Regions from separate parts of the Marinobacter sp. GH_1 genome, predicted to be linked through region 2. Evidence: predicted binding sites of a transcription regulator. Region 2 holds the regulator's gene; the other holds the start of a gene.
What was found. The regulator FliA, encoded in region 2, starts transcription of late flagellar genes. The targets are predictions, from matches to a motif close to CTAAAGTTTNNNNNNNNNNNGCCGNTAA.
Positions count from the first base shown of each region.

Region 1: ACNSOI_RS01395 (methyl-accepting chemotaxis protein) is a predicted target of FliA. The motif match lies at 1,348-1,375, and genes of this name have one in related genera.

Region 1 is NZ_CP184460.1:315,437-319,972, forward strand. It holds gene ACNSOI_RS01390 (CHAD domain-containing protein) at 1-1,298, opposite strand, end outside; gene ACNSOI_RS01395 (methyl-accepting chemotaxis protein) at 1,531-3,207, shown strand; gene ACNSOI_RS01400 (TRAP transporter substrate-binding protein) at 3,318-4,388, shown strand; gene potA (spermidine/putrescine ABC transporter ATP-binding protein PotA) at 4,519-4,536, shown strand, end outside.
Region 2 is NZ_CP184460.1:1,627,913-1,632,448, reverse strand. It holds gene ACNSOI_RS07485 (chemotaxis protein CheA) at 1-625, opposite strand, end outside; gene ACNSOI_RS07480 (protein phosphatase CheZ) at 646-1,431, opposite strand; gene cheY (chemotaxis response regulator CheY) at 1,452-1,835, opposite strand; gene ACNSOI_RS07470 (RNA polymerase sigma factor FliA) at 1,995-2,738, opposite strand; gene ACNSOI_RS07465 (MinD/ParA family protein) at 2,771-3,583, opposite strand; gene flhF (flagellar biosynthesis protein FlhF) at 3,654-4,536, opposite strand, start outside.

The sequences.
Region 1 (4,536 bases), 1.3 Mb from region 2:
TTTTCGACGGCCAGGTAGTCCAGCAGGGCCTGAAGCGCGCCGTTTGGATCCTCCGGGTGGTTTGAAGCAAACCGTTTGACCAGCTCAATCTGGACATGCAGATCCTGGAAACGGCCATAGAGATCCTGGCGCTGTCGTAGGGTCTTAAGGGCGGATTTCCAGCTGTCGATGTCCAGTTCCATGAGGTAGCGGATGCGCTTCAGGAGTTTGCGGAGATTGTGGATGTCCTCATCTGGCGCGTCGTGCAGCAGTTCGGCGGTTTTCCGGTTGAACATGCGCAGCCGGTGTTCAACGCTTTTTTGAACGTCCCTGGTACTGAGTTTGTCGATCAGTTTGCGGAACTCCCTTGACTGCAGCTCGTCCTCCCAACTGTGCAGGCTCTGCCGGTAACGTTTGCTTCCAAGCCGTTTCGCCAGTTTTTTCTGTTCCTTGCCCACCCGCGCGCAGACCCATTGCTCCAGTGCCCGCAGGAGCTCTGGCTGGTCACTGCATAGCTGCGGCAGATCCTGGCGGAAGACGTGCAGATCCCGCAGGTTACTCGTGGCCTGGGCGTGTCGTTTCAGGTGGGAAATGTGGCTCTTCAGTGATTTGTTTCCGGTTACCTCGGCCAGGGATTCGGCCACGGCGCGGCTGCGACGAAGGGCAATGCGATACTGGTGGAGAAACTCATCGTCCAGGCCGAGCATCACCCCCCGATGTAACTGGTTAAGACTCTCGGCCTGCCCCAAAAGCACTGACGGAGTGTCTTTGACCGTCGCTTTGCCGGCGTTCTTGTGCCGTTTCTGGTTCTTGCGTTTGAACGCCTCATAACTGAAGTCCACCGGGGTTAGAAAGGTTTCAAGCCGACCTTCCCGTTTGCCGAGTTTGCGCCAGTGTTTGATTGGTAAACGTATGTGAATAAAACTGGCGGTGGGGAGTTCAAAGGGAGCGTGCGGCACCAGGGTGGCTGCCAGTTCCAAAAGCGCCGGGTTGTGCCCGACAATGGCCAGGGTTTGCGCCTCATTGTCACAGTTCTGCAGCCACTGTAATAGACGCCGGTAATCAAAGGTATAGAGTTCCGGGTTAGTGTAAATCTGCGCTTCACCCATCGAGGGATGCAAAATGCCTTTAAGCGTTTGTTGGGCGCGCAGGGCAGGGCTTACGTGAATCTCTCCTGCCATGGCCCCGTAACGCAGCAGCGCCTTCCCGAGCGGTGCCAGCTGTTGCTCGCCTCGTGGGTTTAGCGGGCGGTCCTTGTCGCTGAGGTTGTCGTTATCCCAGCTGGACTTGGCATGGCGGATGAGAAAAAGGTGTTTCACGGTGAGCTCTCCCCGGCACGACTGACATGAAACTTTAGTCTGACACAAGCTCAAGTCGTTTACATGACGGCCGATACCCGAACTACCTGAAAGGCTTGATACAAATGGCCTGGCTACCAAGTCGACATGTTTTACTTGAGTATTGGTATACAGGCGTTAACAAACTGGAACAGCCTTGTACGTGGCACTGTGGATAATCCCGAGGCCAGAGCAGACAATCCGGAGCAGAACCATGACATTGTTGAGCAACCTGACCATCCGAGCCCGCCTGTTGATTGGCGTATTGGTGCCGGTACTGATTACGGCGGGTACCATTGCCTGGATCACCGCCAGCCAGATTCAGGCAAACGGAGAAGCCGAGTTGGAACGCCTGGAGGAAGAGCTTCTGGATGCCCGTAAGGAAGGCCTGAAGAATCTCGTGGAAACGGCCCGGGCAGTGGTCATGGATGCCAAGAACAACTCTGGGTTGTCTGATAGAGACGCCCGCGAGGAGGCTCGCAAACGGCTACGCTCCATCACATTCGGGCAGGATAACTACGTTTTTGCCTACGCCCGTAATCTGGATAATCTCGCCTACGCTCCGGACCCTTCCCGCGAGGGGCCGACGACCAACCCCAATACACAGAAACTGGTTCGGGACCTGTTCTCAGCGGCGGGAACCGACGGCTTTTATGAGTACGACTGGACAAACCCCGCCTCGGGCGAGGTAGAGCCGAAAGTGTCTTATTCAAGCATTATCCCGGGCTGGGATTGGATGATGGGTGCCGGTATTTACGTCACCGATATTGAACGGGTATTGGTTGAGGCACGAAAGGAAATCGATTCGGCTATGGCGGCGGCCATGGGCTTTATTCTGTTGGTGACGGTTATCGTAGTTGCCGTGTCCCTGATCATAGGGCTGGTGATTGGCCGAACGGTGACGGCGCCCCTGAATAAAGTCAGCGATATGATGCAGGAAATCGCCGACGGTGATGGCGACCTACGCCAGCGTCTGCCGGAAGACGGCAAGGATGAGTTGGCTGAGCTAGGCCGCCGGTTCAATCATTTCGTGATCAAGATTCAGGATACTATTCGTGAAGTGGGCTCAACCACCGATCAGGTCGCCTCGGCCGCCGAAGAGCTGAGCCGTGTGGCCAACGAAACCCGCCAGTCGGTTCAGGAACAGGGCTCGGAAACAGACCAGATTGCGTCGGCGATCAATGAAATGGCAGCCACCATCCAGCAGATTTCCGGCAATGCCAACGAAGTGGAAAGCGCCGCTTCAGACGCCGACCGCATGGCCCGTGAGGGTGGTGAAACGATCACCAGCGCGCAAGGTGCCGTCAACCAGTTGTCCGAAGAAATGGAGAGCACGGCGGCCAGCATTAACGCCCTGGCGGAGAAGTCCAATGATATCCAGCAGGTTCTGGATGTGATCCATGCCGTCACCGAGCAGACCAACCTGCTGGCGCTTAACGCGGCCATCGAGGCTGCACGGGCGGGTGAGCACGGTCGTGGCTTCTCGGTGGTGGCGGACGAGGTTCGGCAGTTGGCCAAACGCTCTGCGGAATCCGCCGATCAGATTCGGGAAATGATTGACGGCTTTGTGGCCGAATCCAAGGCTTCTGTTGAACGGATGAACCATTCCCGCAAGAGTTCCGAGGCTACCGTCGAACGCATCAATCACGCCACTGGTGCGCTGAACACCATTGTGACATCGGTGACCCAGATCCATGATCAGGTTACCCAGATTGCCACGGCGGCGGAGCAGCAGAGCCAGGTGGCCGAGGAAATTAACCAGAATGTGGTGCGTATTGTCGACGCTGCCCAGCGTAGCGACACCGGGGTTAACCAGACCAATGAAGCCAGTCACGAGCTGGCGCGGCTGGGTGAAAACCTGCGTGAGCTGGTGAGCCAGTTCAAGGTCTGATTCCGGCGAGGCCGGCCTGCCGCATTGGCGTGGCTGGCCTCCACGGTTATCATGGCTTTCCGTTATTTGTTCGTTTTACCCTCAAAGCAATAACAATGGAAGCCAACACCATGTCTATGCACAGAATCTTCGTGGCGGCCCTTACGTTGGTTGCCCTGCTGACCAGCCCGTTTGCGGCGGCCGAGAAAACCTACACCATCCGCCTGGCTGAAACCTGGGGCCCGAACTCCAAAATCCTGGGTGAGACTCCTCGCAATATGGCCGCGATGGCGGAGCGGATGTCCAGCGGCCGCCTGAAGTTCCGGATTGATTCCTCGAACAAGCACAAGGCGCCCTTCGGTATTTTTGACCTGGTGCGCAACGGCCAGTATGACATGGGCCACACCGCCTCGTACTACTACAAGGGCACCATCCCCAACGCCATGTACTTCACCACCATACCGTTTGGCATGATCACGCCGGAAATGTATGCCTGGTTCTATCACGATGATGGCATGGCGCTGATGCAAAAGGTCTACGAGCCCTATGGCCTGCTGTCGTTTCCGGGCGGTAATACCAGCAACCAGATGGGTGGTTGGTTTCGCAAGGAAATCAACTCCCTGGACGACCTCAAAGGCCTGAAGATGCGCACCCCAGGCTTTGCCGGAGAAGTGATGGCCGAGCTGGGTGTGGCGGTTACCAACCTGCCGCCAGGCGAGCTGTACACCGCCCTGGAGCGGGGCACCATTGATGCCGTGGAATGGGTTGGCCCGGCGCTCGACCTGCAGATGGGCTTTCACCAGATCGCCAAGTATTACTATTCTGGCTGGCAGGAGCCCAATGCCGAGGTGCAGTTCCTGATCAACAAGAAAACCTGGGATTCGCTGCCGGCTGACCTACAGGAAATCCTGCGGGTGTCCATGCGCACGGCGGCCTACGACATGTACATCCAGAGTACCCATGAGAGCGGTGTTGCCTGGAGCCGCATGACCGAGGACTATCCAGACGTGACTCACAAAGTGTTCCCGCCGGAAGTCATCAACGCCCTGCGGGACACCACCAATCGCCTGCTGGATGAGTTCGCGGAGAAGGATGAACTGGCCCGTGAAATCATCACCTCCCAGCGCGACTACCTCAGCCAGGTGCGGCCCTGGACCAACATTTCGGACAAAGCCTATCTGGATAGCGTTGCAGACCAGTGAGCAGCATGTTGCTAAACCTGCCGAAGTGAGCTGAGATCAAGGAGCGTCGGGATTGCGGATTATCCCGGCGCCCCTTTCTGTTTGCCCCTGTTTCTGGAAAAATAAGCCGCTCATTCTGTGGGCAGGGCCGATGAAACAGACACTGCTA
Region 2 (4,536 bases):
ACTGGTCCAGCAGGGCTTCAAATTCGTCGTCGGTGATCTCGTCGCCGTCTGACCCGGCGTCGTTGGCGGAGGTGTTTTCCGGTGCGGCCGCCGGCTGTTGCTCTGCACCTTTTTCATCGGCCAGGGCATCCAGCAGTTGCTCAAACTCTTCGTCGGTAATATCTCCGGAATCATTGCCCGCACCGGCGGCAGGTTCGGGTTCTGGCGTTGCCGGTGCCGGCGCTGCCGTGTCGCCTTCCGGCTTGGCAAGTTCATCCAGCGCAGCGATCAATTCGTCCGGAGCCGGAGTCGGCTCTTCACGGTTACGAACCTGATCAAACATGGCGTTGACGTGGTCCAGAGCTTCCAGCACCACGTCCATCAATTCGGAGGTGACCTTGCGCTTGTGGTTGCGGAGGATATCGAACACATTTTCCGCAGAGTGACAGCAGTTGACCAGCGCTTCGAGCTGCAGGAACCCGGCACCGCCCTTGACCGTGTGGAAACCACGGAAGATGGCGTTGAGCAGGTTGCTGTCATCCGGATGCTGCTCAAGATCTACCAGCTGCTCGGACAGCTTTTCGAGAATCTCGCCGGCTTCAACCAGGAAGTCCTGCAGGATCTCTTCGTCGGCATCAAACGCCATGCGTCACCCTCTATAATCGTTCAGAAACCGAGACTGGATAACAGGTCATCAACGTCGTCCTGCCCCGAAACTACATCATCACGCTCCTCAGCCTTGATCTGAGGCCCTACCCCTTTTTCGGCCGATTCTTCTTTTTCTTCAATCTGGTGCACGGTGCCGGTGAGCTGGTCCACGTGGCTGGCCATCACCACCAGGCCAAGCAGGTTCTCTTCGACTTCTTTCACAAGAGCCGTTACTTTCTGGATAACCTGCCCGGTAAGATCCTGGAAGTCCTGGGCCAGAAGGATTTCTGACAGGTTGCTGTACAGGGTATCGGAATCTGTGGCCAGGCCCGCAAAGAAGCGATCAATGCGGCCGTACAGCTCCCGGAATTCTGCCGGCTCCATTTCCCGACGACGCAACCGCTGCCATTCGTCTCGCAGGGCGGTCGCTTCGTCGCGCATGGTATGCGCCACCGGCATGCTTTCTTCGACCAGGTCCATGGTGCGATTAGCCGCCTGGCTGGTCATCTGGACAACGTAGGCCAGCCGATCCGAGGCATCGGACATCTTGGACAAGGCTTCTTTCTGCTCGGCACTGCGGGCGTCTATCTGAAAATTCCGGATAGCCTCGTGCAGGCTCCGGGTCAACCGCCCCACTTCCCGATAGAGGCTCTGGTCGCGAACTTCACTAAGCTCGTTGATCACCGACATCGCACGGGCGTAATCGCCGGAACTGATGCATTCGGCCAGTTCGGAGCTTTGCTGCTGGAGCTTTTCGGTTACCTCCGGGTCGAGGCCCTGATGGTTCTCGTTCTTGTCAGTCATGACAGCCATCCGACCTCTGGTTACTGGATTCGCTCGAAGATCTTCTCAATCTTTTCCTTGAGAACGGCAGCGGTAAACGGTTTGACGACGTACCCGTTAACGCCGGCCTGCGCCGCCGCCACAATCTGGTCACGCTTGGCCTCCGCGGTTACCATCAGCACCGGCAGGTTCTTCAGGTTCTCGTCTGCCCGCACCGCCTTGAGCAGATCAAAACCCGACATGCCAGGCATGTTCCAGTCGGTCACCAGGAAGTCGTACTTGCCGCTCCTGAGCATGGGCAATGCAGTGTTGCCATCGTCCGCTTCATCCGTATTGGTGAAGCCAAGATCGCGCAGCAGATTCTTGATGATTCGCCGCATTGTGGAAAAGTCATCCACAATGAGAATTTTCATGTTTTTGTCCAATGGGACCTCCAGTCAGTAACACCCGGATTTCATTAAGCCTTTTGAAAGTCTAGCAGGCCGCTGCTTTAACCGCTTATTGTGTGGTGTTTGGCCGCGTTGTAAAGCGCCGGTTACCAAAATCTACACAGTTACGCGCCGCGCGGTCAGCGCCGGCCCGGTTTATTCTGGCTCGTCTTCCCGCCAATCGGACAACCGCCCCCTGAGACGAAAGGCCGCCTGGCTATGAATCTGGCTGACCCGGCTCTCGCTGACGCCCAGCACCGCGCCGATTTCCTTCAGGTTGAGCTCTTCCTGGTAGTAGAGGCTCAACACCAGCTTTTCTCGCTCAGGAAGCTCTTCGATTGCCTCTGCCAGGCTTTTCTGGAATGCATTTGATGAAATGCCATCCAGGGGATTATCGCTGGCCTCTGTTTCTTCTATCGGCAGCTCCCCGGATTCATTGAGCTCATCAAGGCTAAAAAGTCGGCCACTGTTGGCGTCTGCCAGGGAAGCATGATATTCCGACAGGTCAATGCCCAGCTCTTCGGCAACATCGACATCCTGGGCCTCGCGCCCGGTGCGGTCTTCCACGGTTTTGATGGCTGCCGCGATACGGCGGGCATTGCGATGAACAGAGCGCGGCACCCAGTCGCCCTTGCGGATTTCATCCACCATAGCGCCTCTGATTCGAATACCCGCGTATGTCTCGAAGGTGGCACCCTTGCCGGTTGAGTATCGTTGCGCAGCCTCCAGCAGGCCAATCATGCCGGCCTGCATGAGATCTTCAAGCTGAACCGAGGCCGGCAAACGGGCCATCAGATGAAGGGCGATTTTCTTGACCAGCGGCGCATGCTCCTCAATCAGCTGAGAGGGGCCTTTTGCGCCAGCCTGATGGTAGATTCCCAGGTTTTTCGCCAATGTCATGTATCCGGTTTTCTTATAGGACTGGATTCAGATCAGACTTCGACGAGCCGCTCCACGAAAAACTCCAGATGCCCTCTTGGCGATGATGGCAGCGGCCAGCTGTCCACTTTCTCTGCCAGGGCACGGATCGCCAGCGACGCCTTAGCCCGTGGATAGGCATCCAGAACGGCCCGCTGCCGCTGAACGGCTTTTTTGACGGCTTCGTCGTAAGGCACGATACCTACATATTGTAGTGCTACATCAAGGAAACGCTCGGTGACACGGGTCAGTTTTTCATACAGATGCCGGCCTTCCTGCTCATTTCGCACCTGATTCGCCAGAATACGGAAACGGTTGGTGCCGTAGTCGCGATTCATCAGTTTGATCAGGGCATAGGCATCGGTAATGGAGGTAGGCTCATCGCACACCACCAGCAGCAATTCCTGGGAGGCCCGCAGGAAACTGACGACCGACTCGGAAATACCGGCTGCTGTGTCAACAATCAGCACATCAATCTGGTCACCCAGCTCGCTGAAGGCGTTGATCAGCCCTGCATGTTCCATCGGGCTCAACTGGGTCATACGCTGGGTGCCGGACGATGCGGGGACAATCTTGATACCACCCGGGCCGTTGACCAGAACGTCCTTGAGGTCGCACTCGCCACTGAGCACATCCTGCAGATTGCGATTGGCGGTAATGCCCAACAGCACGTCGATATTGGCAAGGCCAAGGTCTGCATCCAGCAACACCACCCGCCGGCCTTTCTGGGCCAGCGCGATACCGAGGTTGACGGACACATTACTCTTGCCGACACCGCCCTTGCCGCCGGTAACCGCAATCACCTGAACCGGATGTGGTCTGCTCATACTGTTATCAGTCTCTTACTGCGTTCTTGTGTGGGCACAAACGGCAGCGCACCGGCTGTACCACCGGGCCTCAGGCCCCTTCTGCAGCGGCCTGGCCGTGCTGCATTGTTTTCAGGCGTTCTACGCCCAACCGCACCAGAGGAATGGCCTCTGCCCGGTGCAGGTCTTCGGGAATCTTCTGGCCATCGGTATACCATGCCACTTGCAGGCCGGTTTCCATGACAAAGCCCAAAGACTCACCCAGTGTCAGCGCTTCGTCAATCTTGGTCATGACGCAGCCTGCAAGGTTAGCCATCTTATAGCAATGCCACACGGATTTCATGATGCGCGGCTGGCTGGTGGCAGACACGACCAGATGGGTACGGATATTGTGATCGCTCCGGGCCAACTCCGCCAGCTGTTCCTGATAACCGCGATCCGAGCTGGTCAGCCCGGCAGTATCAATCAGAACCAGGTGCCGGTCTGACAATTCGTCCAGAATGTCATCCAGGGAATGACTCTCGTCCACAACCCGGACCGGAACATTGAGGATACGGCCAAACACAAACAGCTGTTCATGGGCTGCCACCCGGTAGCGATCGGTGGTGACCAACGCCAGGGAATCCGGCCCGTGCTCCAGTACATATTGGGCTGCCAGCTTGCCAATGGTGGTGGTCTTCCCAGACCCGGTTGGCCCCACCAGCGCATAGACGCCGCCGGCCTCAAGCCAGTGTTCCCGAGCGGTACGTACGCCGGTGGCCAGCATCTTCAGGGATTGCTTCCAACCATCTTCCAACCTGCCGGCGCGATGCTGACGGGACAGAGAGGTTGCCAGTTCCGCGCCCAGGCCAAATTCCTGCAGCCGCTCTGCAAGCCTCTGCTGAACCGCATTGGATGCCGCGACTGCAGGCTTCTCGGGTACCGAGGTACGGCCGCTGACCATCTCTCTCAGGGAGTTGATTTCCGCTCTCATG